Regions from separate parts of the Paenibacillus sp. J22P15 genome, predicted to be linked through region 2. Evidence: a T-box and tRNA genes for the amino acid it is inferred to sense, from the RefSeq annotation. Region 2 holds a T-box; the other regions hold tRNA genes.
The links. The T-box of region 2 lies ahead of leuS (leucine--tRNA ligase). A T-box ahead of a tRNA ligase gene usually reads a tRNA of that ligase, here a tRNA-Leu.
Positions count from the first base shown of each region.

Region 1: it has a tRNA-Leu gene. The T-box ahead of leuS (leucine--tRNA ligase) is inferred to sense a tRNA for this amino acid. The anticodon was not compared.
Region 3: it has a tRNA-Leu gene. The T-box ahead of leuS (leucine--tRNA ligase) is inferred to sense a tRNA for this amino acid. The anticodon was not compared.

Region 1 is NZ_JBWDNT010000001.1:126,965-137,508, forward strand. Features, by position in the region: gene AC0YN6_RS00585 (efflux RND transporter periplasmic adaptor subunit) at 1-353, shown strand, start outside; gene AC0YN6_RS00590 (FtsX-like permease family protein) at 357-3,281, shown strand; gene AC0YN6_RS00595 (ABC transporter ATP-binding protein) at 3,302-4,192, shown strand; gene AC0YN6_RS00600 (ABC transporter substrate-binding protein) at 4,198-5,712, shown strand; gene AC0YN6_RS00605 (2'-5' RNA ligase family protein) at 5,779-6,291, opposite strand; gene AC0YN6_RS00610 (hypothetical protein) at 6,433-6,597, shown strand; tRNA gene AC0YN6_RS00615 (tRNA-Met) at 6,706-6,782, shown strand; tRNA gene AC0YN6_RS00620 (tRNA-Ile) at 6,820-6,896, shown strand; tRNA gene AC0YN6_RS00625 (tRNA-Leu) at 6,917-7,002, shown strand; tRNA gene AC0YN6_RS00630 (tRNA-Leu) at 7,294-7,379, shown strand; gene AC0YN6_RS00635 (RNase H family protein) at 7,505-8,020, opposite strand; gene AC0YN6_RS00640 (RDD family protein) at 8,312-8,707, shown strand; gene AC0YN6_RS00645 (hypothetical protein) at 8,875-9,363, shown strand; gene AC0YN6_RS00650 (uracil-DNA glycosylase) at 9,412-10,104, shown strand; gene AC0YN6_RS00655 (S-layer homology domain-containing protein) at 10,167-10,544, opposite strand, start outside.
Region 2 is NZ_JBWDNT010000004.1:224,611-235,154, reverse strand. Features, by position in the region: gene comER (late competence protein ComER) at 1-579, shown strand, start outside; gene leuS (leucine--tRNA ligase) at 620-3,058, opposite strand; T-box leader at 3,139-3,391, opposite strand; gene AC0YN6_RS12140 (CynX/NimT family MFS transporter) at 3,491-4,726, opposite strand; gene AC0YN6_RS12135 (GNAT family N-acetyltransferase) at 4,841-6,040, opposite strand; gene AC0YN6_RS12130 (hypothetical protein) at 6,185-6,487, opposite strand; gene AC0YN6_RS12125 (YwbE family protein) at 6,553-6,747, opposite strand; gene AC0YN6_RS12120 (DEAD/DEAH box helicase) at 6,875-8,659, shown strand; gene AC0YN6_RS12115 (Cof-type HAD-IIB family hydrolase) at 8,792-9,589, opposite strand; gene AC0YN6_RS12110 (pseudouridine synthase) at 9,663-10,415, opposite strand; gene AC0YN6_RS12105 (RsmB/NOP family class I SAM-dependent RNA methyltransferase) at 10,416-10,544, opposite strand, start outside.
Region 3 is NZ_JBWDNT010000002.1:717,428-727,971, forward strand. Features, by position in the region: gene AC0YN6_RS07770 (nitroreductase family protein) at 1-617, shown strand, start outside; gene cmpA (cortex morphogenetic protein CmpA) at 805-951, opposite strand; gene AC0YN6_RS07780 (hydrolase/acyltransferase) at 1,031-1,393, opposite strand; gene AC0YN6_RS07785 (SprT family protein) at 1,525-2,004, shown strand; tRNA gene AC0YN6_RS07790 (tRNA-Asn) at 2,032-2,107, shown strand; tRNA gene AC0YN6_RS07795 (tRNA-Ser) at 2,113-2,203, shown strand; tRNA gene AC0YN6_RS07800 (tRNA-Glu) at 2,308-2,382, shown strand; tRNA gene AC0YN6_RS07805 (tRNA-Lys) at 2,432-2,507, shown strand; tRNA gene AC0YN6_RS07810 (tRNA-Leu) at 2,554-2,638, shown strand; gene AC0YN6_RS07815 (hypothetical protein) at 2,818-3,135, shown strand; tRNA gene AC0YN6_RS07820 (tRNA-Glu) at 3,246-3,320, shown strand; tRNA gene AC0YN6_RS07825 (tRNA-Leu) at 3,431-3,515, shown strand; gene AC0YN6_RS07830 (Gfo/Idh/MocA family protein) at 3,749-4,762, shown strand; gene AC0YN6_RS07835 (L,D-transpeptidase) at 4,950-5,288, opposite strand; gene uraA (uracil permease) at 5,594-6,892, opposite strand; gene AC0YN6_RS07845 (NfeD family protein) at 7,034-7,456, shown strand; gene AC0YN6_RS07850 (SPFH domain-containing protein) at 7,469-8,395, shown strand; gene AC0YN6_RS07855 (hypothetical protein) at 8,550-8,843, shown strand; gene AC0YN6_RS07860 (GntR family transcriptional regulator) at 10,295-10,544, shown strand, end outside.

The sequences.
Region 1 (10,544 bases), on a different contig from region 2:
TAAAACAACTTCCTGTCAAGACCGAGGAACAGAATAATGGTGGCGGTAATGGCGGAATGCCAGGGGAAGTGAAACCTGAACGTCCAGAAGACTACTTAATATTTGATCTTACTGGATTACCTAAAAATCTAAATCGCGGTACACCGATTTCAATCAATGTCATAACGAGCCGAACTAAAGATGCTATTGTTATTCCTCCTTCTACGCTTCGCTCAATTGGCTCTCGTACTTATGTGCAGGTTATTGATGCAGACGGCAAGCGCGAAGTAGACGTTGAGGTCGGCCAGCAAACCTCGACAAATATTGAGATCTTGCAAGGTTTGAAGCCGGGGCAGAAAGTTGTAGGTCGATAGCCAATGGGAATTCCGCTGTTTCGTTTTTTGTTCCGCAAAATGTGGAACACGCGCTGGCTAACCCTGAGCACACTTGCTGGGCTGACCCTAGCAGTTGCATTTGCAACGAGTATACCCATGTACGCAGATGGCGCACTTAAGAGAGTGGTTGCCGAATCGCTTCAGGAGAAGAGTAGTGGATTACCAGCAGGCTCACTTCTCATGAGGTACCAATCACCTGCTGGCGGGAAAACGGATTTAGCAGCGTTGTCAGAGGTTGAGCGTTACATTTCTGAAGGAATACCTAAGGAAATTGGATTTCCTTTCGGCACGTTTGTAAATAGCAATTCCATTCGCGGAGCTGAAGTGGTTCCTGAGGATCCAACGAAGGTAGACGCTGGTCGCAGCCGCCAACTGACGATTATGAACATGTCAGGTCTCGAGACAAATACTGAGCTGACACAGGGCAGATGGTTTGTAAATGCCGAAGGGGATGGAGAGCTGCTCGAAGCAGTGATGTTCGAGGAAGCGATGTATCGAAATGATGTACATATCGGCGATGTATTTGAATATCCGATATACGGTGGCTTAGATCTGACATTACGTGTGAAAATTGTCGGTTCTGTTAAGCCGCTGACTGATACGAGTTCATATTGGTATCAGGGGATGGAAAGCTTGCTGAATACGCTCCAAATTAGTGATGCTGCATTTGACAAGATGCTGCTTGCAAAGAAAGGCATTCCGCTTCATAATGCCAGCTGGTACTATGCATTCGATTTGTCTGAAATTAAAACGAGTCAATTAACACCGTTAAGCAGGACACTTGAGCGATTGAACATCGACTTGTATCAGCGTCTTAAAGACACAAGAGTGGAAATTTCCTTTGCATCCACGCTTACGGAATTTAAGAAACAAAGTTTGCAGCTGCAAACTTTGCTGTTCACCCTAGCTGCCCCCATGCTCGCAATGGTATTTTTCTTCATTGCGATGAATGCAAGGCAGTCATTGGATAAGCAGCGAAGCGATATTGCAGTGCTTCGAAGCAGAGGCGCAGGTACGCGGCAAATTATTTGGATTTATTTGCTCGAAGGACTTCTCTTGGGCGGTCTAGCTCTTGCGAGCGGTCCCTTTATCGGGTGGTTCATGGCTAAGAGTATTGGATCGGCAAATGGCTTCCTATCCTTCGTTAATCGGAAGTCTATACCGGTCGGTTTCTCTACGGAGGCGATTATCGCAGGTGGTGCTGCGGTATTGATTGCCCTTATGGCGACAATTATTCCTGCAATCATTTATGCAAGATCTTCAATCGTAAGCTATAAACAAGATTTGGCTCGATCTGATCGGAAGCCAGGATGGCAGCGTTGGTATCTTGACGTTTTGTTAATTGCTGCTGCTGGTTATGGCTGGTATATGTTTAATGAGCGTCAGATGTTGACATTCAAGACGGGTATGACGACGGATCAATTAAACGTACAACCATTTTTATTCTTTGTGCCAGCGCTCTCGATTTTTGCATTTGGGCTGTTTTTCTTGCGGCTATTTCCATGGCTGCTGAAATTATTTACTTGGATGGGACGTAAATTTTTACCTGTTCCGTTGTATTTGACACTGACGCAGCTTTCACGTTCATCCAAAGGGTATTATCCGTTGATGATTTTATTAGTGCTTACGCTTGGACTTGGTGTTTATAATGCATCGGCAGCTAGAACGATCGATTTGAACTCCACTGAGCGTACATTATATAAGTACGGCGCAGACGTTACGATTCAGACCGTGTGGGAAGGCTCGGCGGAAATTACTAAGACGCCTGGCAACAATGGCGGTAATGGCGGTGGTGCTGGCGGCGGTGGAAACGGCGGAAACGGCGGAGGAAACGGTGGCGGTGGTAATGGAGGAAATGGCGGCAATGGCGGTGGATCAGGCGGCGGCGGTCAAACCGTTCCTTCGAAGATGCTGTTCAGTGAACCTCCATTTGAAATATTCCGTTCTCTTGAAGGCGTAGAAGCTGCTGCACGTGTGCTGCAAACGAAGGGGAGCGTAGTCATCTCAGGAAAATCGATTGGTCAAGGTACTGTAATGGGTATTGATAACGTCGATTTCTCCAAAGTAGGCTGGTTCCGCAACGATTTGTATCCCGCTCATCCCAATTATTATTTAAATAACTTGGGAAAATTTGAGCATGCAGCACTAATACCTTCAAAAGTAGCAGAGAAGTATCAGTTAAAGGTTGGCGATCCTGTTTCCGTAGGATTCTCTGAGGGTAAGGTGGATTTTGTGGTTGTTGGAATTTTGCCTTATTGGCCTAGCCAGTATCCTGATAAATCACCATTTATTATTACGAATTTGGATTATGTTTATGATCAGCTTCCACTTATTCCTTATGAGGTTTGGCTGAAGATGAAGCCTGACGCAAAGGTAGCGCCTATCATTACGGAGCTGCAGAAGGCAGGAATCGAAATAGCGGCCGTTAAGGATGTAAGAAGCGAGCTCATCATGCAATCGAAGCTTCCAACCAGAGGCGGCGTATTCGGTATTCTGAGCCTAGGCTTTCTCGTTTCGGTAGTTATCACACTAGCAGGTTATGTGCTCTTTTGGTTCTTTAATCTCTCGGGCCGTGTTGTCCAATTCGGGGTACTGCGGGCGATGGGACTATCACGTAGACAACTAACAGGCATGCTGCTTTTGGAACAGTTATTTACAGCCGGACTTGCGATTGGACTTGGCGTTTTAATCGGTAAGGGAGTCAGCTTACTCTTCCTGCCATTCTTGCAAACGACAGAAAACGTAGCTGAGACCGTACCGCCATTCCGAGTCATATTTGAGTCAAGCGATACGAATCAATTGTTCGTTGTAGTCGGATTTATGATGCTGACCGGGGCGTTGCTGCTCTTCCTGCACATTCGCAGGCTGAGAGTGCATCAAGCGGTCAAGATGGGAGAAGAACGATGACAACAGCGGTGACAACTGCGATGATCGATTGCGAAGGTCTGGTGAAAATTTATAAGACAGATGATCTAGAGGTCGTCGCCCTGCAAGGCTTGAACTTAAAGGTTAATGAAGGCGAGCTTATGGCCATCATCGGCAACAGTGGCAGCGGAAAGTCTACACTTCTGAATACGCTTGGCGGTCTTGACCGCCCTTCAGCTGGTCAGGTGCACGTAGGACCATGGGATTTGCTAAAAATTTCCGAAGAGGACTTAGTCAAGTATAAGAGAGAAACGGTAGGCTTTATTTGGCAAAATAATGCTAGAAACCTGCTGCCTTATCTTTCTGCCCTTGAGAACGTAGAAATGCCGATGATGCTGTCGGGCAAGGTCGATCGCGCTTATGCGAAGCAATTGCTTGAGTGGGTCGGTTTGAAAGAGCGCATGCATAATAAGCTTCATCAATTATCCGGCGGCGAGCAGCAAAGGGTAGCCATTGCAATCTCGTTGTCGAATCGTCCGAAGCTATTGCTAGCTGATGAACCGACAGGTTCTGTAGATACTTCAACCTCCGATTTGATTATGGGTATTTTCCGCAGACTCAATCGTGAGATTGGTATTACGATCGTGATCGTAACGCATGATTTAACGCTTGCAAGTAAGGTGGATAGAGTTGTTGCTATTCGTGATGGCTTGACGAGCACAGAGTTTATTAAAAGAAATCCGAATATTTCACAAGATGGCAGTGAAGTAGTGCTTCCCTCAACAAATACCGGATTGCAATCTGTACATGAGGCATACGTAGTTGTCGATCGAGTAGGTCGGTTACAAGTGCCCAAGGAATATTTATCCGCATTAAATATTAAAGACAAAGCAACAATGGAATTTGACGGTGAGCGGATAGTTATTACTCCGCCAAAATCATTAGGGGGTTAAGTCGAATGAATAACAAAAGATTGTCAGGAATGCGGATTCGTAAGTTTACAGTGGTTAGCTTGACGCTTGCTTTGCTAGTAGGTTTGCTTGCAGCATGCAGCGGCGGCGGCGCAGACAATTCTACAGAAAAACGAGTTTTACGTATTGGTGTGCTTTATGGCGGCGCAGATCAAGAGCCATATTTCCGTCAGCAATACACAGATATGTATGAAATGTCTCATCCTAACATTGAGTTCGAAATTGTAGGGGCAATTAACAATGATGATCAACGCTTTGATCAACCTGATCCCAACAAGCCTGCAACACAGCCTAATCCTTATGAGAAAATGAAGGAAATGCTAAACGGAGAAAATCCGGTAGATGTGGTCGTCTTGGATTACAACATGCTGCGTCGTATGACGCAAGATAATCTGCTTCAACCGCTTGATCCGCTAATTGCAAAGGATAAATTTGATTTAACGGATTATGTACCTACTGTCATAGAGGGAATCAAGTCAGCAGGAGACGGCAGTTTGTTTGCTTTGACACCTACATTTAACTCTTCAGCGCTTTACTACAATAAAAAATTATTTGCTGATGCCGGAGTAACTCCTCCATCAGATAAAATGGAATGGTCTGAGGTTCTTAATTTGGCACGTCAAGTATCAAAAGGCGAAGGCGAAGATCGCAATTTCGGCTTTACATTCAATCGTTGGTCTTCTGATGCCTTTAGCAATGCAAGTGCATATAGCCAAGCACTGCAATTGAAAATGTGGGATGACAAGGGCGAGAAAATGCTCGTAAACAGTGAGCAATGGGAACATGTATGGAATACAATTTCTTCTATGTACGAAGAGAAAATTATTCCAACACAAGAATTTATGAACAAGATGTATGAAAAGCAAAATTCTGAGGGGGTCAATGATCCTTTCTACGGCGATCTGTTTATCAAGGGTAAAGTAGCGATGACAATCGGTGATTACGGTTATATCAATGAATTGAAGAGGGCTTCGGACAATGCTACGAAAATGAAAGATTTTGAACCAGTAGATTGGGATGTCGTAACGGTTCCTGTCAATCCGAGCAGTCCAGATGTTGGAAGCAGCATCTATCTTAGCCAATTGATGGGCATTAACAACAAAGCTCAAAACGATAAAGACGCTTGGGATTTCATTAAGTTTTCGAATAGCAAGGAATGGGCAAAGCTGAAGTCGAGAAGTCTTTATGAGATGGTTGCACGTAAGGAGTTTCTGACTCCGATCGGCGGCTTGCAATACAATATGGATGCCTTTACTTCGTTGAAACCATTGCCGCCTTCTAGTTCGGATGCGGAAAATCTATTCAATACGAAACCAGGAATTTGGGAAGCGCAACAGCCTGGCTATGAGTTGTTCCAAGAAGTTATCGACAAGAAAAAGTCTGTAAAAGAAGCTTTAGCTGAGTGGGAGACACGCGGTAACGCAGTGCTGGAGAGAATTAAAAATAATCCTACTGGTGGAGGCACCGACGGCGGTGTCGAAATCATGCCAATGCCTAGATAACCAGTTATAAGGAAAAAGCCCGTAATCGACCTGTGCGTCGTTTGCGGGCTTTTTCCTTATATTTGTCTAACCTCGCAAGAGAAATGACTGGTAGGCGGTCCAAGCGCCGTTATCGGTCTGATATAGTAAATGTATGCGGTCAATTTTGGATGTGAGGTCAATGGACTGCATTCTCAGATTACCATATAAATCGTGCAGTTCGTCGTCGGAGAGCTCTTGCCCGATGGTGACATGAGGTGTGTAGACATATTTAGATTCTCCATTTGTTAATGGACCGCTGCATACACTCTCGTGCAGCTTCTGCATGGATGCAGGTTCGTGGAGCGCTAAATAGAGCACATTGCTTACGGGATAAAAGCTGGAAACGCGGTTCAAATGGACAGAGAAAGCAGGCAGTTTAGACGTCACTTCCTCTAAATGGATGACTGCCTGTTGAAGCTCTTCGTCTGACCAATTGACAGCTTCTTTCACTGTCAGATGAGCAGGGATGGCAGCGTAATGAGGATCATGGCGTCTTCGCCAGCTGTTAGCGATGTCCTGTACATGCTTTTCGGGAAAAACTACAATTCCATATAACATGGCTTCAGCTCCTTTGAAATGACCTATTTTGAGTATACCCCATTTGAATGTATCATCCCAATTTTGGGGTATTCTAATGTATACAGCACTTATTGGAGCGACAATCCTGTTGCTTATCCTATATAATAGCGGAGGGATTACATGAAATGGGTATATTGGGTTCGACTGTACGAGACAAAATTTCAAGCTGGTTGTTTGGTCAGAAGAATGGAGAATGATGGTTGGATGTACGGCTACGAAACACCACATGAGGTGGAGGTATTTCGATCCCGAAAAGGCCGCTACGGCGTGAGGTTTATACCTTGAAAAAATAAAAAAAATAAATTAGTATATTTTGCTTGACTTAAAACATGCGTATATAGTATATTATTTTATGTCGCCAATTCAACTGGCTTTGCTCAAATGGAAATACGTCGCGGGGTGGAGCAGCCCGGTAGCTCGTCGGGCTCATAACCCGAAGGCCGCAGGTTCAAATCCTGCCCCCGCAACCAACCTTTCGATGAACACGTAGAAATATACGGTTTTCGAGGGCCCTTAGCTCAGTTGGTTAGAGCGGTCGGCTCATAACCGATTGGTCGGGGGTTCGAGTCCCTCAGGGCCCACCATAAGCAAAACCTTACATTATGCCGGGGTGGCGGAACTGGCAGACGCACAGGACTTAAAATCCTGCGGTGGGTGACCACCGTACGGGTTCGATTCCCGTCCTCGGCATACCTAGAAAACTTTGATGATTCAATAGTTTTCACGAAGTACATAATCTATTTGAATCTTGTGCGCTTTAATTAGTCACATAGGATTCAATAGAAGATGATAAACCTCCTTTCTAGTATCTGACTAAATCAGGTACAACTGAAGGAGGTTTTTCTCTGAGTTTTTTGAGGGTTATCGGCTGCATTCATGTCTATCCCGTACTGTCGAATATATTTTGTAAATGCTATTGCTAAGGTATCCTTAATATGATATGATAATATCTGCTTCTAATAAACAGTTCATTATTTTTGCGCCGGGGTGGCGGAACTGGCAGACGCACAGGACTTAAAATCCTGCGGTGGGTGACCACCGTACGGGTTCGATTCCCGTCCTCGGCATACCTAGAAAACCTTGCATGTTCAACGGTTTTCACGAAGTACATAAGAGATACAAAGAGACTCCTTTTCAACACTTGCTATAAGCAAGAGACGAGAAGGAGTCTTTTTGTTGATATACGTTGCACTTATGTCTGAGCAGCTTGTCTGGCAGCATTATGAGCGAGCCTGTGAAACGAGTTGTTTTTTTTATGTTTACTTATGTAGCGTATTCTAACTTCAATTGTAGGGAACATCGTTTTCAAATGATCAAGAGAAGCCAATATTTCAGCTCTTGCCATTTTATAATTCGGATGTGAACAGGCGTTTTGTTTTAAAATTTTTGTAATAAAGCTATAATCCGTGTAGATGATAGCAACTTTTGGTTGATGTTCAGTTAATGCCTTGGAGAGTATTGCTAGACTATATTTGATAGCTAGCAGCTCGCCGTAATTTGAACCTCCATCATGGTTAATTAACAGCTTTTCACCGGTAACGCGGATCGTTTGGTTGTAAACAAGGCAGCAAGCGATACCATGATTGCTTTGCGTGAAGAAACCTGAGTAATCGCAATACAAGTAGATTATACCTTTGTTAAAAATATTTTGTCTTAGCCTGGGATCGGCATATGCTTTTTTTATTAATAAGTCCGTTGTAGGATCCATGAATTCGAACCTTCCTTAATGAGATTAGTAATGGGTACGAGAAAATGACGGTTGAACAGCGCATATCATATTCAATATTCCCAATTAAGGTTTAGAATAAGCGCAAAAAAAGTTTTTAGTGTTTAGTAGGGACGAAAATGAGAGCAGGAAGCGAGCGGATAATGCGGATAATGTCTATTCACGCAATTGTTATTTATGGCATACATCTGATTTAATGAGCGTAAGTTTTATTGATAAAGGACCCCAATGCAGGTGCAATGTTATTCGCAGGCTATGAGGAGGGATTAATACATGAATGCAGGATTTTGGATTCGATTAGGTGCTTCACTATTGGATGGAATCATTGTAGGTATTCCGTTATTTGTTATTTCGTTGTTGATTACTGGAGGAGATGAGGGAAGGGATTTTTTCACAGACGCCATTTCTTTTCTCTATTCGTTGTTGCTTCCGGTATTTTGGAGGGGATACACTATTGGTAAGCGGATATGCAGCGTGCAGATTCGAAAACTAGATGGTTCGCCCCCTGGGTTAGGAACGATGTTATTGCGTAATGTTGTCGGAGGACTCGTCTATGCTGTAACTTTGGGGATAGGGGCTATCGTCAGCGCATTTATGGTTGGGTTACGAGAGGATAAACGAGCTATTCATGATTTTATTGCAGGAACAGAAGTGGTGCATTCTGATTAAGTTTCCTAATATGCTCGTTGCGATGAAACGCAGCGGGCTTTTTTTATTTGCCTGAGAAATACAATACAGAGGATTGATTCGTGAACATTTTTGCATTCTCTATTTTGAATGAAGTAAACTAAGAGTTGAAATGATATGCCTGAGCAATAAAGGAAGCAGGTGGTTGGATGAAGCAGAACGAGAACGAAGAGACTTTACTTAGGCAAAACGCACGCCGATTATATGTTGAGGTTTTTTCCTTAAAGGATACACTGTATAATGACCTTCTCGAAAGGTTTAAGGATGATATTTCATTAACAGACAAAGCTGAACAGTGGAAAACGGGTATCATGGCAGCAGTGATCGCTACAGCGCTTTACAGCACCTCTCTAGCTGGAAGCAAGGAGTTTCCGTATGTATATTCCTATTTGAACATAAAGCTCCAAGCGCATCATTCTGAAGGTGAGGCGGCCATTGAAGATTGTATGGGTACGATCTCAGGTCTATTGAAGGATGGGCAATATCAACCAGAATCATTCACTGAGGGGATCGCTTTATGGCTGTATTTTAGCATTAAAGGGAGAGATTCGTTTGTAGAAGAAGAAACAGTTCCTTATTTATTAGCTGGACAGTATATTCATCAATTCTTTTTTAATTGGTTCGATAAGCAGAATTAATGGGGTTGTGCTTGCTCGAAAATGTTTAACTAGGGGATATTATCTGTGATGATTAGTTTGACAAACGATTGGTCGCAAAAGTTGGAAATGGAGCTTGCCGCTCCTTATATGCAAGAGCTGTTAGCTATGCTGGAAGAAAAATATAAGACGGTGACGGTTTACCCGGAACAGCAAAATATTTATAACGCACTTCATCATACATCGTATGAACAAACCAAAGTGGTCATTTTAGGACAAGATCCCTATCATGGTCCTAATCAGGCGCATGGGCTTAGCTTCTCTGTGCAGCCGGGAGTGAAGATACCGCCTTCTCTTAAAAATATTTACAAAGAGCTAGAAGCTGATGTAGGGGCGGAAATACCAGATCACGGAAGCTTGCTTGCATGGGCTCAGCAAGGTGTGCTGCTTCTAAATACAGTGCTGACAGTGGAGGGTGGAAATCCGAATTCTCATCAAGGAATGGGATGGGAACGATTTACCGATGCGATTATTGCGGCTTTAAACGACAGGGACAAGCCGGTAGTGTTCATCCTTTGGGGGAAGAACGCGGAGGAGAAAGTGAATCAAATTGATGCGGACAAGCATCACGTTATTATTTCACCGCACCCGAGCCCGTTTGCAGCTCGTAAAGGTTTTTTTGGGAGCAAACCGTTCACAAGGGCAAACGCTTTTCTAGAGACAATTGGGAGCGACGCTATCGACTGGACGATTCCTAAGCTGAACGAGCTTGAAATCAAATAGAAAAAGGCTTCTCTACTGTCTGAAAGATAACTTAGACAGATAGAGAAGCTTTTTTTAGTTTTTTATTCTGTGATGATTGGTGTGCCTGTCGACGACCCGCTTGAATTCATCGTTTGAGGAAGCACCGGTTTTAGTTTTGAATCAACATACGTGGAAGCAGATGCATCGCTAATGACCTGAGGGTACATTTTATCAGGGTCAGGCAACACGGTTTCTACATAAATAATAGCTTGATCTCCTTCAAAACCAATAGAAGCAATTCGGATGCCGTAGCCTGGATGTGGTACTTGTGTACTAATGGTTACTTTATTGATAGCTGGACTCACTGCTTCTATAGAAAGTTTGAGGTCAAGGCTCGGCTGGTCGGGTTGATCTGGAATAGGAGTCGTCTCCTTTACAAATGTAATGGCATTATAAAGCCATCCTGCTGCATCACTGCG
Region 2 (10,544 bases):
CCTAATCAGATAGTCGTCTCTATTACGAGTCCCGTACTCATCTCTCATCTTGAAGGCGAACTCAATTGCAAGGTAGCAAAGGTCATTCCAAGCATTACGAATTATGTATGGAGTGGAGCATCACTTTGCATCTATGGCAAAAGGATTGATGAAAATGATCAAGCTCAGCTGGAGGACCTGTTATCCCATATCAGCCAGCCGCTGCGAATAGATGAAAGCTACACGCGCATCGTATCGGATCTATCCAGCTGTGGACCTGCCTTTATCTCTTTCCTGCTTGAGCAATTTGTTGATGCAGCTGTCGCAGAGACTGGCATCGGCCGAGACGAAGCTCTTCGAGTGGCAAGCAGCATGCTGCTTGGAACAGGCTTGCTGCTGACCGAAGGCGGTTTGTCGCCAGCGGAGGTTCAGGAGAGAGTCGCTGTCCCAGGCGGAATTACAGCACAAGCGTTAAATTTACTGCGCAGCGAGACAGAGGGCGTATTCAATGAGCTTATCCGCACAACTCATGCGAAGTTCGATGAAGATGTCATTAAAGTTTCGACTACCTTTATAGGCGAAGAGGTGAACGGTCAATAGCTGTTCTTCAGCTAAAGCCCGTTCACCTCTTCTGTTTGCCTTAATTTGCAACGATATTGACTAGTTTACCTTTTACTGCAATGACCTTGCGAATCGTTTTGCCAACAATCAGCTCTTGAACTTTCTCAAGCTCTTTCGCTAAGGCTTCCATTTCAGCAACATCCATATCGGCTGCAATGGAGACGCGATCCGCGATTTTACCGTTAACTTGTACGACGATCTCAACCTCTTGATCGACGGTCCAAGCTTCCTCGAACGTCGGGAATGCTGCATAGGTAAGAGAATCCGTGCGTCCCAGCTTCTCCCACAGTTCTTCCGCGATATGCGGGGCAATTGGAGAAATCAATTGAACGAAATGCTCCATCGCTGCTTGCGGAAGTACTTCCGTCTTGTAGGCCTCGTTGACAAAAATCATCAATTGGCTGATAACTGTGTTGAAGCGCAAAGCTTCATAATCTTCTGTAATCTTCTTGATCGAACGATGCCAAGTACGTTTGAACGCGTCACTCGTGTCCCCAGCTCCGATTTTGGCATTCAAGCTGCCATCCTCATTAATGAACAAACGCCATACACGGCTAAGGAAACGATATGTTCCTTCAACGCCATTCGTGTTCCAAGGTTTTGTCGCCTCAAGCGGACCCATAAACATTTCGTACATACGAAGCGTATCTGCGCCGAACTCGTTTACGATGTCATCTGGATTAATGACATTTCCACGAGATTTGGACATTTTCTCATTGTTGTTGCCAAGGATCATACCTTGGTTGACGAGCTTATGGAATGGCTCTTTCGTATCTACTACACCGATATCATAAAGCACCTTGTGCCAGAAACGAGCGTAAAGCAAGTGAAGAACAGCATGCTCAGCGCCGCCGATATACAAGTCAACCGGCAACCATTCCTTTTGCTTCTCAGGTGAGCAAAGCTGCTTGTCGTTTTTAGGATCGATGAAACGCAAGTAGTACCAGCAGCTGCCTGCCCATTGCGGCATCGTATTTGTTTCGCGTCTTGCCTTCATACCTGTCTCAGGGTCGATCGTGTTTACCCACTCCGTAACATTCGCAAGCGGTGATTCGCCCGTTCCTGAAGGTGTGATTGCATCAACATCAGGCAGCAAGAGCGGAAGCTGATCCTCAGGAACCGTCTTCATCGTGCCGTCCTCCAGATGAAGAATCGGAATCGGCTCTCCCCAGTAGCGTTGACGGCTGAATAACCAATCGCGCAGACGGTAAGTTACTTTTCCTTTACCTTTACCTGATTCATCAAGATGCTCAATCATCTTCGCGATCGCATCCGCATTCGTCAGGCCGTTCAAGAAATCGGAATTAACATGCTTACCATCACCTGCATAAGCTTCCTTCGTTATATCTCCGCCTTGAACAACCTCGATGATTGGCAAATCAAATTGCTTTGCGAATTCCCAGTCACGTGCATCATGACCCGGTACCGCCATAATAGCTCCAGTTCCATAACCAGCGAGTACATAATCTGCGATCCAGATTTGTGTTTTCTCGCCATTTACTGGATTGATCGCATAAGCGCCTGTGAACACACCGGATTTGTCTTTCGCCAAATCAGTACGCTCCAAATCACTCTTGCGAGATGCCGCCAATTGGTATGCTTCAACAGCAGCTTTCTGCTCCGCAGTTACGATTTGTGCAACCAGTTCATGCTCAGGTGCCAATACGCAGTAAGTTGCGCCAAACAATGTATCCGGACGAGTCGTAAATACGACCAATGCCGAATCATGACCTTCAATCTCAAAGGTAACCTCAGCACCTTTTGATTTCCCAATCCAGTTGCGCTGCATATCCTTAATGCTTTCGGACCAATCAAGATCTTCCAAATCATCCAATAGACGATCAGCATATTCAGTAATTTTCAAAATCCACTGACGCATTGGCTTACGAACGACTGGATGATTACCGCGTTCACTTAGACCGTTGATGACCTCTTCATTAGCGAGTACGGTTCCAAGAGCTTCACACCAATTCACCGATACTTCGGCAACATATGCAAGTCCTTTATTATACAATTGGATAAAAATCCATTGCGTCCATTTATAATATTCAGGATCAGTTGTACTGATCTCACGATCCCAATCATACGAGAAACCAAGCGATTTGATTTGTCTGCGGAAATTATCGATATTTACAAATGTAATATCGCGCGGATGCTGCCCAGTATCAAGCGCATGCTGCTCCGCAGGCAATCCGAAAGCATCCCAACCCATCGGATGAAGCACGTTGTAGCCCTTCATTCTTTTGTAGCGGGATACGATATCCGTTGCTGTATAGCCCTCTGGATGGCCTACGTGCAAACCGGCTCCTGAAGGATAAGGGAACATATCTAACGCGTAAAACTTTGGTTTCTCTGCATCCTCAGTCGTTTGGAACGTTTTGTTTTGATCCCAGAATTGTTGCCATTTCGGTTCGACAACAAGCGGATTATAGCCATGAAATTGCTGTTCTTGAGTCATTGTTAGTATCCTCCCCAAAATAGGTGCTGTATGCTTATTCGTATAAAAAACATAAAACCTCTCGCCCCTAGCGATTAATCGCTAGGGACGAGAGGTTATTCTCCCGTGGTACCACCCTAGTTAGCGGCAGACATGCTTTGCCCATCGCTCACTTGTCGCCCTTATCGCAGGCCAAACGGTGCTTTGTTCGCGGGACAATCGATAATACCATCGGCCCGTTCATCGCACAGCTCCAAGGCGAGCTTCATTTCGCAGCAGGTCCGGCTTCCACCATAAATCACCGGCTCTCTAGGCCTAACTTACGAAATTACTGTTCCTCTTCAACGCTCCATATACAAAAAAATCGTTAGTTTCGATTATAAAGATCACTCGGTTCGGTGTCAAGGGATCTCAAGATAACTTCAGCTCGCGATTTCAATCCATAACTAATCATTATTTCCCTCGTGCACTAGATAATGTTTTATTTGAGCCTACCCCAAGGCCAATCAACCCAAAAATAACTCCAACCACAACTAACATAACTAATGATATCGTCCAATCATTTGTAAAATCATGAATCAAACCAAACAACAACGGTCCGGCAGCTGCGAGCAGATAGCCAAGTGATTGCGCCATCCCTGACAGCTGTGCTGACTGCGCAGTACTGCTCGTCCGAAGTACAAAAAACATAACCGCTAGACTAAAGCCAGACCCGCCGGCAATACCAAGTAAAATCATACAAATAGGAATGATATCGAGGTTACCGCTAAGCAGTCCCAGATAACCGCATATTAATATTATTGACGTAATAACTGCAAGCACTCTCTGACTAGCTTGCTTTCCAGCAATGATAGGGATGACAAATGTGGCTGGCAAACTGACGAACTGCAGTAACGACAGCATCCAGCCTGCATCAGCGTGACTCATGCCCCGATCAGACAGGATTTCAGGCAGCCAAGAAATATTAACATAGAAACAAAAAGATTGAAGTCCCATAAATATCGTGACTTGCCATGCGAGACCTGAGCTTAACAGACTAACCCCTTTCTCACTTTTCGCTAATTTGCTAGTACCTTTGCGAGATAGTGAGCGAATTTGAGGCACCCAAGCTGCGGTAGCAATGAGTGCAAGGATAGCCCAACAGGCAAGCATTCCTTGCCAGCCGAAGGAAAGCTGCTCTGTAATCGGTATGCTAAATCCCGATGCCAAAGCTGCGAATAAATTCATTAATACCGAATATAAACCAGTCATTAAGCCGACTGTCGTCGGAAAATCTCTTTTTATCAAGCTTGGAAGCAATACGTTTGCCACCGCAATCGCCATGCCAAGCAAGATCGTCCCCGCAAATAAAGCAGCAATCGTCGGAAGAGATCTGATGATAATTGCGCCTGTAAGTACAATCATCGCAATAAACAACGTGTTTTCCATACTGATACGCTTAGCAATACGTGGTGCAAGAGGTGAAATAAGTGCAAATGCGAGCAGCGGTAAGGTCGTCAGTAAACCTGTCATTGCGCTGGAAATACCGAATGAATGCTGGATTTCAGATACAATGGGTCCGACCGCCGTTAGAGGTGCGCGTAAATTAGCGGCGATAAGTAAAATACCAAGAAGCAATAGCCAAGAGCTTGTATTAGCAATCGGCGTCGTAGATGTTGTTGTTGACAAATTTGAACTGTTGATTTTCAAAGCAAAATCCTTCTTTCTCATGCTGTTCATTCTAAGATGTTTCGTTTACCATGCAGCCGTCTATCCCATTCGACAAGGGCGGTTATACCTACACTAATTGTGCATTACAAAAATCTACTCGTTCAATTTTGCACGATACCAATATTCATATTGCGGAACGTATCCGATTTTATCGTACAACCGATTGGCTGACGCATTATCCTTCACTACAAGTATATAACCCTCGGTCGCTCCCCTTCCCTTGCCCCATTGCAGCAAATGCAATACGAGCTGCTCGCCGTACCCTTTATTCCGATTACACTGGTCAGTTACGATGTCATACAGCCCTATCCGGTCATCCTCGATCACGGCATATCCGCAGGCCACTGGTATTCCATTATCATGTAGAAGAGCAAAGCACTTCTCTAACGGAGATTGTTCCAGCAGACTGCTTGTTATCGCTCTTTGCTTATCAGATAAACCGCTAAACACCGTGATGGCATCGAGCCAACTCTCTGTAAGCTCCTGCTCAAGCCAAATATCCGCATGGGAGGGTGATAAAACATCGGATAAGGGAACCGTCTTCACGATGGTTTGATCGATAAGCTCATAGCCGCGTTTCGCCAGCTCATCATCTAGAGTGGCTGGCAGGCTGAAGGGTGATATTTTGAACACTGGTCGAATGCCTTTCCGCTCGTATAAATCCTCACAGGCTCTTATTTTCGCATCCAACTCCAGCGTGTGGCCATATACTGGATTGATCGAATTAGAGCGTTTTGTATATCCTTCCGCAAAACGAAGAAGCCAACCATCATACACGACGGTTTGTAAAGCTGGCCAGCCATTTAGACTCATTTCCTCCATTCGAAAATGAAGCATTTTGTTAATCGGCTGAATGTGATGCTGATCATGCCAAATAAAATCGTACAAGTACTGCTCCACTTTAAACGGATGCCCGTCCGCATCCACATAGGATGCATCATATTGCTCATTTGATAAATTCGCTATTGTGTCCAGAATCCGCTGCCGACTCTCGATTGCGTTTCTGACTAATTCATCTATGGAAGCAGAGCTCGCATATGCTTTCGCTATTTCGTTAAACTCATCAAAATTTAAGTGCTGTACCGTAAGCGGTAAGCCTGCTTGCACCTTTTGAATCGCCTCTGCAAAAAAATAATCATCCCACCGCAAAATATGCGCAACGACCTCACGAACCTGCCACTTGCCGACTGTCACGGATTGATTCCAAATCCGCTCATCATAGCTTGCCAAATTCGTTACAAACGTAATCCATCCACCAAAGGTGCGAAGCAGCTGCTCTTTCTCAGTAGACATTTGCAATTCCATCTCCTTATATCAATTGGTAAACTCATCCATACATTTATTTATCATACGAAATAAACCAATGAGTAGCGAGATGTTTTTGTTCCCTACACGAAAAAATAGCCGCCTAATCGGCAGCCGATTATGAATCCTATTTCATAACATTCCAAATCGTTCAAGCTGGTCAAGCTGATTTGCCTTCTTTAGTATTTCACGCTGCATCGGCCCTAGCAAATCAAAGTGTGGATACTCCGACCTAGCGTGAATATATCGAGGGTTAAGTCCGTTATCATAACACCAACGCGAGAGCTTCTCCATATCGGAGCAGCCTACCTTCGTCACCGTACGCATATCTGGAAATCTTGGGTCCAGCCAGTAATGCGTCAGAAAAGCAATCTCACCGCGAGCAACCGCTTCTTTCCATTGCTGCATCTCTTTTCTTTTTATGCCGAATGCCATACTATCTCGCTCCTTAGCGCTTAGACATTTCAGATCATGGTGAAACCGGTCATCCTTATGATTCTTTAGGCTAGAATGTTCTTGACTCTGCCAACTTGGCCATCTGCTAGCCTTACTTTAATGCCGTGTGGATGCTTGGGCGAATTAGTCAAAATATCTTTCACGACACCTCGTGTCAGCTTGCCAGTACGTTGATCCTGCTTTAAAACGATGTCTACCTGTAGGCCCGCTTTGATCGCGGAGCGCTCTGTTCCATTCATATTTATCATTCCTCTGCTGCTCTAATGTCGGCTTTTAGCATAGCATAAGCAAAGTAAAGATGCACATTATAAGGACAGCTGTTATACTTAACATCAAAAGATGTAAACGAAATGAGGAAATATATTAATGTCTAACGGATTTAACTCATTGGGTATTATTCCCAAGCTAAGCGAATTGCTTCACCATGATGGAATTATCGAACCGACTCCGGTTCAAAAGCAAGCGATTCCACTCCTGCTTAATGGGCAGGATGTCATTGCGCAAGCTCAAACGGGCACAGGCAAAACGATTGCGTTTGCTTTGCCTATTTTGCAACGTATTAATATAGAGAAAGAGCAAGTACAAGCTCTCATATTAACACCTACAAGGGAGCTTGCTATTCAAATTACGAGCGAGCTCAAAAAGTTAGTTCCTGCTGTTGGCGTAAGCGTGCTTGCTGCCTATGGCGGCCAAGACGTTGATGCTCAAATTCGCAAGCTGCAGCGCTCGCCGCATATCGTCGTAGCTACGCCAGGTCGTCTAATCGATCATATGAAACGTGAGACCGTCAGCCTTGGCAAACTGCAAATGCTCGTACTCGATGAGGCCGATCAAATGCTTCACATGGGCTTCCTGCCTGATGTAGAAAGCATTATTTCACAAACGCCTAAGGCTCGTCAAACGATGCTCTTCTCCGCAACAATGCCGGATGCGATTCGTAAACTGGCAGCGGATTATATGAAAACCCCTGTCGATATTCGCGTACGCAGCACAAACGTAACATTAGACAGCATCACGCAAATCGTATATGAGACGACAGATAGAAACAAACAACAGACACTTGTACATTTGCTTGAGCGTCATCAGCCTTATTTGGCCGTTATCTTTTGCCGGACGAAGGTACGCGCTAAGAAACTTAACAAAGAGCTTCAAGAAATTGGCATTGAATCGGATGAGCTGCATGGCGATCTGACGCAAGCCAAACGTGAGCAAGTCATGAAGCGCTTTAGAGATGCTAGGCTGCAAGTTCTCGTAGCGACCGATGTTGCTGCCCGTGGACTAGATGTTGAAGGTGTAACTCATGTTTACAACTATGACGTTCCGCAGGATGGTGAGCTGTACATCCACCGTATCGGCAGAACAGGACGAGCTGGTCAAGATGGCGCAGCAATTACACTAGCAACACCTTACGACAAAAACCATTTGCTCCTTATTGAACAGAGCATAAATGCTAAGCTGACTCGTCGTGCGATCGATAGTGAAGGTGTGGAAACATCTGTGCGGGCCCAATTCGGCGATCGGCCTGAGCGTGCTCGCAGCGCAGCTGGCAAAGGCGGTTCACGCGGTTCGAGCGGCAAGCCGTCCGAAGGTGGACGTCGCGGCGGTCGTGACCGCTCCGCTTCATCTGATCGCAATGCTAAGCCAGGCGGTCGTAGAGGCCAACGCGAGACTTTCCGTCCTGCAGCTGGCAAACGTAACGGTCGCACAGCTGAGGTTCGTGGAGAAGCTTCCGAAACAGCTGGCGAGAGCACTGGCTGGGCAGCACGTCGCGGTGAGCGATTCGAAAGTGCAAGTCCAGCTCGCGGCGGTGAACGCTCCGAAGGTCGCAGCAGTTCGGCTCGCGGTGGTCAACGTCCCGAAAGCCGTGGAGGCTCCGCTCGCGGCGGTGCAGCTCGCAGCGGCGGCTTTGGTGCCCCGCGCGGTGCTGAGCATGTTGCAGGACGTCCAGCTTCCAAGGTAGACAGCCCATGGGAATCTACACGCAACGATGCTAACAGAGCAAACAACCGCGGCGAACAACAAAGCACACGCGGCGGCAAACGAGGCAAACCGTCTCCAGGCGAGCGCAGCAGTGCACCATCAGGCGGCAACAGAAGCTCACGCGCTGGAAGCACATTCAATAAACCACGCGGCGGCGGACGCAGTAGGTAATCCGCGAACAACAGCGATCGGAAGAACATTCGACTGCGTAGTGAATTTGGGAACCAAATAGATCTGAATAGAAAGGGGCTATCCCATCGTCATCTTTGATGACTTTTGGGACAGCCCCTTTTTTTGTTGTTTCTAACTCCATGCGTGTTCATAAAGTGCTCTTGCCACGCCGTCCTCGCTATTCGAAAGCGCAACTGCATTAGCAGCGAGCTTAACTTCATCTGGCGAATTTCCCATTGCGATGCCCATGCCTGCAAATTGCAGCATCGTAATGTCATTATGATAATTGCCGATTGCGAGAATTCGGCTTCGATCTATACCTTTAATTTTTGCAAGCTGCTGCAATGCTTTGCCCTTATTTGCTTCCGTATGATGAACGTCAATAAAAAAATCACCGCTGCGAATCGAATGAAGATGCTTTGGCCATTCTGCCCATTCTGCTTGCACAACATCAATCTCTTCCTTGCTTCCGAATACTGTGAATTTCACGAGCCCATTCGGCAAGCCCGAACTAAAATCTTGAACTAAAGGATTTGCATTAAAATGACCATACATAGCTTGCGCTTCCGGCGTTACACTTTCGACCATCATGTCAAAAGCTGTGTTCAAATCAAAATGAATCGCATTTTCTCGGCAATATTGAATAAAACTTAATAAATGTTCAGGAAGCATATCAAATTGGTGGATCACTGAGCGATCATCCGCATTAATCGTTGCCGCTCCGTTATGAGTAATCACTGTCCCGCCAAGTCCAAGTTCCTGAAGCACCGGAAGTGCGCCAGACGGCCCTCGGCCTGTACATAAAACGATTTGAGCGCCGCGATCTGCTGCCTCTTGTACTGATTCTTTAATGGCCTTTGTCAGCACATGATCATCAGTCAGCAGTGTACCGTCTACATCCAAAGCAATTAAATCATAATGCAAGCTCATGTCTTCACTCCCGTTCCACTCTCTTTATAAGTTTCTCTCTATTTCGATACTACAGAAGAAATGATTAAATCTATTATTCTGAGCGATGCTTGTGTGTTCGAAGAAGCTCCACTTCCTCTTCCGTCAGCTCTCGATATGAGCCTTCAATGAGCGATTCATCTAACTTAAGCGGCCCCATTGCGACTCTCTTTAAGTATACGACCTTTTTCCCTACTGCTCCAAACATTCTTTTCACTTGGTGAAACTTACCTTCCATAATCATAAGCGATATGCTCGAGTAGACTTCATCTTCTCGCTGCTCTTTACTAATGATTTGCAGATCTGCAGGCATCGTAACATACCCATCATCCAATGTAACACCAGCTGAGAAAATTTGCTTATCTTCATCGCCGACATCGCCAAGAACTTGCGCTTCGTATGTCTTCGCAACATGTTTGCGAGGGGACAACAGCTCGTGAGCAAGCTGACCGTCATTGGTAAGCAACAATAAGCCCACCGTATCCTTATCCAGTCGTCCGACCGGAAACGGTTCCCGCTGCCGATCACTTAGCTCCAATAAGTCGATTACCGTCCGCTCACGACTATCCTCCGTAGCAGAGATAACATCTGTTGGTTTATTCATCATAAAATATACGACGTCTCGGTAAACGACTGGCGCTCCGTCAAATTCCACCTTCGCGATATCCGGGTCAACAATTAGACCGCTGTCCTTCACTAATTTGCCGTCGACAACTACTTTGCCGAGCTTGACTGCTCTTTTTATTTCACTGCGCGTTCCTAGTCCCATATGGGCGATTAGCTTATCGATACGAATTCGTTTACCCATTTACATCCATCTCCATCCTGCTGGCAGTTCATTTTTGATCATACCACTGACGTATTTCCCCCAACCTACTGGGAATCCATCTGTACAAACTAATACGTAACCCTTTGACGATACACCTTCATGCACCAT
Region 3 (10,544 bases), on a different contig from region 2:
CTGCTTTCTTCAACGTTCTTAATGATCGTCGTTCTGTACGTGAATATGATAGCAATGCAGTAATTTCTGAAGAAGAAATTAAAGAAATATTAGAAATCGCGACAAAAGCTCCTTCATCCTCTAATATGCAGCCTTGGCGTTTTCTTGTTGTAACAGATCCGGAACTGAAGCAGAAGCTGCTTCCAATTGCATTTAATCAAAAACAAATTTCAACTGCATCGGCGATTATTATCGTCCTAGCGGACCTCGAAATGTATACTTTGTCTGAGAAGATTTATGGCTCAGCTATCGAAGCGGGCTTTATGACGGAGGAAGTGGGCAATAACTTTATTGCGAACTCAACGAAGATGTACTCGTCGTTGCCGGCAGAGCGCTTGAAAGAAGTCGTTGTATTTGATACGGGTCTTGTAGCGATGCAAATTATGCTTACGGCACGTGCTAAAGGCTATGATACAGTTCCGATGGGCGGCTATAACCGCGATCAATTGATGGAGCAATTTAATATTTCGGATCGTTACTTGCCGACCTTGGTGCTTCCAATCGGCAAAGCATCTGCTGAAGGACGCGAAACGACTCGTCTATCCGTGGATGATGTTACTTTTTTCAACAAAATATAAGATTTAAGCATCAGTAATAGCAGCAAAATAATAAAAGCGACCCTCAAATGATGGGGTCGCTTTTGTTATTTCAATTATAAGTAGTTAGGAGTGCTCAATGATATTCTGCTTTCATTTCACCGCTTAAACGAGCTTTAACCCTAACAGGGATTGCAGCCGTCTTGCTATGTGGTTAAGCAGCAGTGATTCATAACTGAAATTCAGTGCTGTTTTCTTGATCCTTCGGACTTTGCTTGTTTCGGTAGAAATACCAGCAGTCATTAAGCAGTTTTATTTGTCTGCGATCTTTTTTCTGAAAGGCACGCATCATTTGATTGCAGAGCCACTGTGGCATACCTATCGTCCTCCTCCCCAGGCCTAACTTGTTGTAATACTACAATATGGGGAAGGGCGTGTGTCCGTGCAGGTCCTAACTATATACTATGTTCTTCTTCGTACTCTTCATACCACTGTTCGAGCTGTGCTTGCAGAGCGCGGATTTCCGTCAAAAGTGAAATAAGCGGGTAGGATTTTTCTTGTACGCCGGCAAAATCCTTCTCAAGGCTGTTGATGTAATCAAGCCCTGATATGATGGAAATCGATGGATCATGAAGCTCAACATCGTTGCACTCAGCTACTGCATAAGGCAAGCTTGGAACATGCTCAGCCGTTAGTTTATCGATTTCTTTATGAAGTCGCAGATTAAGTGCGCTTAGCTGATAAGCATGCGTCTCTGGCATTTCGACGAAAAAGATGCTGTTATTCTGTTTCAATAGGACATAGCGCATAATTGCCATATTAATTATTGATCTCCCCTCGGTACGTTACCGTACTTCATCTGTAAAATTTTCTGCATGTTTAATAATTCCTACTTGACAGTGTAGCCTATCGCGGCTTTAAAATTCAAGTAGTTGGGGGAGAATAATGTATGGATAATGAGGCATTGCAGCTTTGGGTTGAGCAAATTTCTACAACCTTTTTTGGGCGTCCTTTTTTGCATCGAGCGACATTCAATAGTCGTCTGAAAGCAACTGGAGGACGTTACTTTACGCGTTCGCACAACATTGAGATCAGTCCTCATCAGCTTTCGGCTTTTGGACCTGAAGAAACTGAGAAAATTATAAAGCATGAGCTTTGCCATTATCATTTGCATATATTGAAGCGGGGGTACCAGCATCGCGACGTTGAATTCAAACACTTGCTTGCGCATGTAGGCGGCTCTCGCTATTGTCAGTCGCTTCCCGAACGCGCGCAGCGTAAGCCTCAGCCATTTCGGTACAAGCTAATATGCACGAAATGCGGGATGGAATACTTACGCAAGCGAAAGATTGACCCGGCCAAATATGCTTGCGGAAAATGCCGCGGAAAATTATTGTTGAAATTGGTTGACAATCAAAGTAGTACGTGATATATTATTTCTTGTCACTTTTACTTTTCCCTGATAGCTCAGTTGGTAGAGCACTCGACTGTTAATCGAGTTGTCACAGGTTCGAGTCCTGTTCGGGGAGCCAGTTTTGGAGAGATACCCAAGTGGCTCAAGGGGACCCTCTGCTAAGGGGTTAGACTGCGTAAGTGGTGCGAGGGTTCGAATCCCTCTCTCTCCGCCACATTTTTTTACAAGTGCTGCAACGGGAAGACCGTTCATCCGGTCTTTTTTATTTGCCACTGAGGTTGCATCTTAGTGAAATACCTTGTTTGAAATGTTTTACATGGCCCGTTGGTCAAGTGGTTAAGACACCTCCCTTTCACGGAGGTAACAGGGGTTCGAGTCCCCTACGGGTCACCACTATTCTCAAAGTGTGCTAGCTTTACGGAGCTTGGTTGCAATACAGCGAGAGCCATTAGCTCAGTTGGTAGAGCACCTGACTTTTAATCAGGGTGTCGAAGGTTCGAGTCCTTCATGGCTCACCATTTTCTTTATGGAAATGGGAGTGGAGGATATTCGACTTATAAATGTGCGGTAGTGGTGGAACGGCAGACACGCTATCTTGAGGGGGTAGTGTCCCATGGACGTGCAGGTTCAAATCCTGTCTACCGCACCATAACTTAATCTTTGCCGATGTATATAGGTGAACTTAGAAGGTGTCATTTTAATACACTTTTCTGATAGATGATGCCACTTTATATTCAGATCATAAATCTGACTAGAGGGTGGTTTTTTCGTTATAAGTTGCTCGAGCCGTGAAAACAGATGCATCATTAGAGATGAGGAGCTGTAAACATGAAAATAAACTTAAACTTTACGAACAAGGGACAAGCCGCGATTAGCAAATTTAACAACGAGGAATTGCTTGAGATTTTCGGACGCTACAGCAATACCTTAATGAAAAAATACTCAATCGAAGTCACTGTACCGGCTGAAGGTAATGAAGCGATTATCGAAAAGGGTACACTATCCGTATTTGTAGACAAAATCGAATGTGACGTTGAAACCTTCTTCAAAGAATTGGGAAGAGATGTTAAGGTTCCATTGAAGAAAAGACTTACGCCTGAGGACAAGTTAGACAACGTTTTTAAAGCCGAAACGATTGAAGCGTAGAGTCAATTTAGCACTTTTAAAAAAAGAGAAAAAAATGCTTGTACTTCTGATGATATGGTGATATAATCATTTATGTTGTCCAAGCATGAATCTTCTCAAAGGTTCCAGACGGCCCGTTGGTCAAGTGGTTAAGACACCTCCCTTTCACGGAGGTAACAGGGGTTCGAGTCCCCTACGGGTCACCATTAATCCTCAAAGTGTACAAGCTTTATGGAGTTCGTTGCAATCATTGCATAAGCCATTAGCTAAGTAAGCTAATGCGAAATTAATTGCAGAAGCTTTCAACTTATAATGTGCGGTAGTGGTGGAACGGCAGACACGCTATCTTGAGGGGGTAGTGTCCAATGGACGTGCAGGTTCAAATCCTGTCTACCGCACCAATAGTAATAAATCGTACGCCTCTAATAATAGGGTCGTTTTTTTTGTATATTCTAACAAAATAGTAAATAGATAATGTATAAGCTAGAACAAGAGGATGCCCGCGGAGGTGTCCTCTTTTTTTATTGCTACTCATGAAAACAACAAAGTAACGTTATTTTCTCACAATCCATGAACACATTTGCGACCGTATTCTTGGTAAGCTGGTTTCATCATAACGTAGGAGAATGAAACGATGCTTAACGTAGCAATTATTGGTGCCGGGGCTATTTCTAACGCTCATATAGATGCTTATTTAAAGTTTCCAGAGCGGTGCCAAATCGTGGTGATCAGTGATATTTTTGTCGAGAAAGCAGCAGCGCGTAAGAAGCAGCATAAACTGAATGCGATGGTTATATCTGATTATTTGGAGCTTTCGCAGCACAAGATTGATATCGTATCCATTTGTACACCTCCCTATACGCATGCGGAAATTGCCATCGCATTTCTTGAAGCTGGTGTACATGTCCTTGTGGAGAAGCCGATGGCATCTTCCTTGGAGGAATGCGATTTGATGAATGAAGCGGCAGCTCGGAGTGGAAACTTATTGTCAGTCGTTGCTCAGAACCGTTTCAAGTCACCGATGATGAAGCTGAAATCGGTGATGGATAGCGGTTTAGCCGGGAAAAAAGTTCATGCGCAGATTGATTCTCACTGGTGGCGAGGCCATTGTTATTATGATCTCTGGTGGTGCGGTACTTGGGAGAAGGAAGGCGGGGGCTGCACTTTAAATCATGCTGTTCATCATATCGATGCTTTGCTATGGATGATGGGGCGTCCTGTCGGCGTACAAGCGCTCATGACGAATGTGTCGCATGATAATGCAGAGGTTGAGGATTTATCAATTGGTATTCTACAATATGATGGCGGTGCGCTTGCACAGGTTACGAGCTCCGTCGTACATCATGGGGAAGAGCAGCAGCTTATTTTCCAAGGGACGAAGGCGCGTATTTCTGCTCCGTGGAAGGTAAAGGCATCAACTGCCTCTTCAAACGGCTTCCCAGAACCGAATCTGCAGCTTGAGGCAGAACTGCACAACTACTATGAGGCTTTGCCAGAGGTGGCCTACGAGGGGCATGTAGGGCAAGTAGACAATGTACTCACCGCAATAGAGACAGACGCACCGCTGCTTATAGACGGTTTAAGCGGCTGTCAGACACTAGAGGTCATTGTCGTGCCTTCGTTAACAATTAAAATTTCGATGCCTTGATGAGCGTGAAAGGTACCTTGATATTGCTCGGGATTATCGCTAGCACGATTGTATGCAAAGTAAAGCGGCACCTCTCGAAGATCGATGTTATGGATGTAAGACAAATCAAGCACATCCTCGCTTAAAAAATAGTTGGCATCTACTAGTTTACCATAATAGAACGAACTATTTTGCCTGCAAAGCTGAGCTAAGGACGTATGGTAACGCGCGTATTGATGGGCACTAGTTTGGACAATGCCAGCACGTCGTCGTTATACATTCGAATGCAGCCATGTGAAACGACATGACCAATAGAGGATGGATCGTTAGTACCGTGGATGCCATAATGAGGCTTGGAGAGTCCCATCCAGAATGCTCCGAACGGTCCGCCGGGATTGGGCTGCTTGTTTATAATCGTAAATTCGCCGGTAGGTGTTTGGGTGAGCATTTTACCGATGCCTACGGGAAAGGCTCGCGTGACGATGTCGCCGTCCAGCAAATATAGCTGTCGATCGGAAAGATCGACGATAATACGGTAGTCAGGCATATTAAATTCACTCCTTTTCTGCTATGGTATGTGGAGCAGCGTAGGTTTGCTTCATTGTTTTTCTGCCTTGATCGCTGCATCGTGTGCTTTGGGGAGGTTATCATTTTGCAGGAGCTTGTTGGACACTGTGAGGCATGTAAAAAGCATGTATATTGCAATGATGGATTTATTAACGGCATCGTACTGGAGGATAAAACGTTAATCTGCTTTGAATGTTCCGAGGATAAGCTTCATCAATTACTTGATGAAATATAGCGCATGCTGCAAATAGTAAAAGGGCTCTCCGAGGAGAGCCCTTTTACTATTTAATGACCTGATGATTCGTGGTCGTTAGACAGCTTAAGTACGTCAAACAGTTTGAATAGTAAGCTAAGTACAATAGCTACGACAGTTGCGAGAGCCATCCCCGAAAGCGAGAAGTCTCCGATCGTAAGCTTTACGCCGCTAAGACCAGTAACGAGAACGACTGTAGTTAAGAATAGGTTAGTTGGCTTGCTGTAATCCACTTTGGATTCAACAAGCATCCGAAAGCCGGAAGCAGCGATAACGCCGAAAAGCAGCAGAGACACGCCGCCCATAACCGGTGTTGGAATGCCTGAGATCAGTGCAGAGAACTTACCGGAGAACGACAATATGATCGCTATAACAGCAGCTCCCCCAATAACAAAGGTCGAGTATACCTTCGTTATTGCAAGTACGCCAATATTTTCTCCATAGGTCGTGTTAGGCGTAGAGCCTACGAAGCCCGATAGGATGGTAGAAATACCGTTACCCAGCATTGAGCGATGAAGACCAGGGTCTTTTGACAGGTCTTTGTTAACAATATTTCCAGTAACGACAAGATGACCGATATGCTCGGCGATAACGACTAGTGCCGCAGGCGCGATCGCTATAATAGCCGTCCACTGGAATTCAGGGAAGGTGAAATGCGGTAATTGCACAAAGCTATTCTCAGCAAACTTGCTGAAATCTGTGAAGCCCATGAAGTAGGCTAATACATATCCTGTAATAATACCGAACAGAATCGGTATGATACGCATGAATCCGCGGAATAGCACGGAGCCAAATACCGTTACGGCGAGCGTGATGGTGGAGAGGGCAACGATTTTTGGATCAGGGGTCCATATTGCTGCGTCCGCATCAGTAGGGATTATCCAGCCTGCCATCCGAGCTGCGACTGGAATAAGCTCTAAACCAATAATCGCAACGATAGCGCCCATGGCCGCTGGTGGAAATACGACGTTAATCCAGCCGGTGCCTGCTGCTTGAATAATAAGCGCGACGATGGTGAAGATGACGCCTGATATAATAAATCCGCCTAATGCAGCTGCATAGCTGCCGCCAGCCGCATGATTGGCAATAACAGCGCCAGCCGGAGCAAGAAAGGCAAAGCTTGAGCCTAAATATGCCGGAATCTTATTGTTGCATATCCAGAGGTAAAGCAGCGTTCCGATCCCGTTCATGAGTAAACAGATTGCCGGATCAACACCGAGTATATTCGGTACGAGCACGGTAGAGCCAAACATTGCAAATAGATGCTGCAAGCTAAGCAATAAGCTCTGCAGGGTGGGCGGTCTTTCGTGAACGCCAATAGCGTTTTTCATGAGAATGAACTCCTTCGATTCGATAGGTCGTATATTTTTTGCACTAATCGATTTTACTTAGTTCAGTATGGGTTGGCAAGTGTTTTCTTATCATAGGATGGTCATAAACGAATACATTAATGAGTAAGAGGAGGTGAAAGGATGGAATTGTGGGTGATTTGGCTCATTCTCGCTGGCATATTGTTAGTCATTGAGATGCTAACGCTTACTTTTTATTTGCTTTGGTTAGGAATTGGTGCTGTTGTTGCGGCTATCATTGATTGGTTCTGGCCGGGCTCCTTTGTTCTTGAACTAGTCGTTGGTTGCATCGTGGTACTAGTATTGACTATATTTACTGGTCCGATAACCCGTCGCTTCCATTCCTCTCGGGGCTTCAAGGATGCGGTGGACGAACTCGTCGGCAAGCAAGGGATCGTGCTGGAGGAAATTTCAGCGGAAGCTCCTGGTATTGTCAAAGTAGGAAATGAAACGTGGAGTGCAGTATCAAATGAACCATTGATGAAAGGTGAGAGCATTGTTGTCGTCAGTCGTGGAAGTGCAGTGCTACAAGTTGAGAAAGGGTGAGGCTAATTGGATATGGGTTTGATCGTAGCGTTTATATTATTAGCTATCGTCATCGTATTTGCGGCGTTATCCATCAAAATTGTACCGCAGCAAAGGATAGGAGTTGTGGAGCGTCTCGGAAAGTTTAATCGACTGCTGACGCCTGGTGTTAACATTCTTATCCCAATTATTGATCATGTACGTACCTATCATGATTTGCGTATTCAGCAAGCGAATGTACCGCCACAAACGGTAATTACAAAAGATAATGTTCAGGTGAAGATCGATACGATTATCTTTTATCAGGTGACGGGCCCTGAGCAGGCTACATATGGCATATCCGATTATGTATACGGGGTGCGAAATATTAGTACGGCTACGATGAGGCAAATAATTGGTAAGATGGAACTCGACGAGACGTTATCAGGACGGGAGAAAATATCGTCCGACATACGGATTGCGCTAGATGAAGCGACTGAGAAGTGGGGCGTTCGGATTGAGCGAGTAGAGGTCATTGATATCCAGCCGCCTGTGGACATCCAAGATGCGATGGATAAACAAATGAAGGCGGAACGAAGCAAACGAGCGATGGTCCTTGATGCAGAAGCAGCGAAGCAGGACATGATATTACGCGCTGAGGGTGACAAGCAAAGTAAAATATTGAAGGCTGAAGGCGATAAGGAAGCCCGAATTCGTCAAGCAGAGGGACAGCGTCATGCACAGGAGCTGGAGGCGATGGGGGAAGCGAAGGCCATCCACACCATTGCGGAAGCGGAGAAAAACCGGATCGAGCTCATTCGCTCCGCTGGCCTCGACGAGAATGTGCTGACGTACCGCTCGCTCGAAGCGCTCTCTGAAATTGCTCAGGGAGCTGCGAATAAAGTGTTCATTCCCACCAGAGCAATCGACACACTTGGCAGCATTGGAGCGATAGGTGAAATGCTCAAGGCAAGCAAGTGAGATGAGTGAAGATATATAAGCAAATGAGGTTGTCTCAAAAGGTTATCAGCCTTAAGAGACAACCTTTTCTTATGCGGGTAGCATGTGTGCGGACGGGTGGCGTGTGGTTGTAAGCACGTATGTGCTCTTACAAAGAAGAAAGTAGCTAAGTTTGTTGGCTATAAGCGCGTATGTGTGCTTACAGCGTCCATTCGGAGTGTGCGGGCGGGTGGTGTGGGGCTGTAAGCACGTATGTGCTCTTACAGAGAAGAAAGAAGCTAAGTTTGTTGGCTGTAAGCGCATAGGTGTGCTTACAGCGTCCATTCGGAGTGTGCGGACGGGTGGCGTGGGCTGTAAGCACGCACGTGCTCTTACAGCGAAGAAAGTAGCTAAGTTTGTTGGCTATAAGCGCATATGTGTGCTTAAGGCGTCCATTCGGAGTGTGCGGACGGGTGGCGTGGGGCTGTAAGCACGTATGTGCTCTTACAGAGAAGAAAGTAGCTTTTGTTGGCTGTAAGCGCGTATGTGTGCTTACAGCGTCCATTCGGAGTGTGCGGACGGGTGGCGTGGGGCTGTAAGCACGTATGTGCTCTTACAGCGAAGAAAAGTAGCTAAGTTTGTTAGCTGTAAGCGCATAGGTGTGCTTACAGCGAAGAAAGTAGCTAAGTTTGTTGGCTATAAGCACAAATGTGTGCTTAAGGCGTCCATTCGGAGTGTGCGGACGGGTGGCGTGGGGCTGTAAGCACGAATGTGCTCTTACATCGAAGAAAGCAGCTAAGTTTGTTGGCTATAAGCGCGTATGTGTGCTTACAGCGTCCATTCGGAGTGTGCGGACGGGTGGCGTGGGGCTGTAAGCACGTATGTGCTCTTACATCGAAGAAAGCAGCTAAGTTTGTTGGCTGTAAGCGCGTATGTGTGCTTACAGCGTCCATTCGGAGTGTGCGGGCGGGTGGCGTGGAGCTGTAAGCACGTATGTGCTCTTACAGCGAAGAAAGTAGCTAAGTTTGTTGGCTATAAGCGCATATGTGTGCTTACGGCGTCCATTCGGAGTGTGCGGACCGGTGGCGTGGGGCTGTAAGCACGTATGTGCTCTTACAGAGAAGAAAGTAGCTAAGTTTGTTGGCTGTAAGCGCGTATGTGTGCTTACAGCGTCCATTCGGAGTGTGCGGACGGGTGGCGTGGGGCTGTAAGCACGTATGTGCTCTTACAGCGAAGAAAGTAGCTAAGTTTGTTAGCTGTAAGCGCATATGTGTGCTTACAGCGTCCATTCGGAGTGTGCGGACGGGTGGCGTGGGGCTGTAAGCACGTATGTGCTTTTACAGCGAAGAAAGTAGCTAAGTTTGTTGGCTGTAAGCGCGTATGTGTGCTTACAGCGTCCATTCGGAGTGTGCGGACGGGTGGCGTGGGGCTGTAAGCACGTATGTGCTCTTAAAGCGAAGAAAGCAGCCAAGTTTGTTGGCTGTAAGCGCGTATGTGTGCTTACAGCGTCCATTCGGAGTGTGCGGACCGGTGGCGTGGGCTGTAAGCACGCACGTGCTCTTACAGCGAAGAAAGTAGCTAAGTTTGTTGGCTATAAGCGCATATGTGTGCTTACAGCGTCTTACAGTGAAATAGAGCGGTGTAAAATAAGTACTGGCAAGCGTAATAACAAGCGAAAAACCCTTGATTTTTAAGGATTTTTCGTTTTTTTTGGCAGTGCGCCCAAACGGAAGGTCTGATGAGCTTATACGAAGACTTAGTATTTAATATACCAAATTTGCGGTGAAATTCTTTAATTTGATATAATAAATATGAATATCGAAATAAGACGGGAAGCTGCCTGAGTGAGAGAGCATCTTGAGTTATCAGCCTTAACTGTTCATACACTAGATAATTATGTATACTCTCTTTACAATGTACAAAGCAGAAAGGAGGCTAACTATGTCGCAAGATGACGTACCGCTGTATAAAAGGATATATAATGATTTAAAGAACAAGATTGAATCCGGGGATTACATCGTAAACGAACAGCTCCCTACTGAATATGATCTCGCTGAAATGCACGGAGTAAGCAGAATTACATCAAAACGTGCACTTATCGAATTGGAGCGGGATGGGTTGATCTATCGAAAAAGGGGAAGCGGCAGTTTTGTAAAAAAGATTGATAACCGCTCACTCTCGTCGATATCCG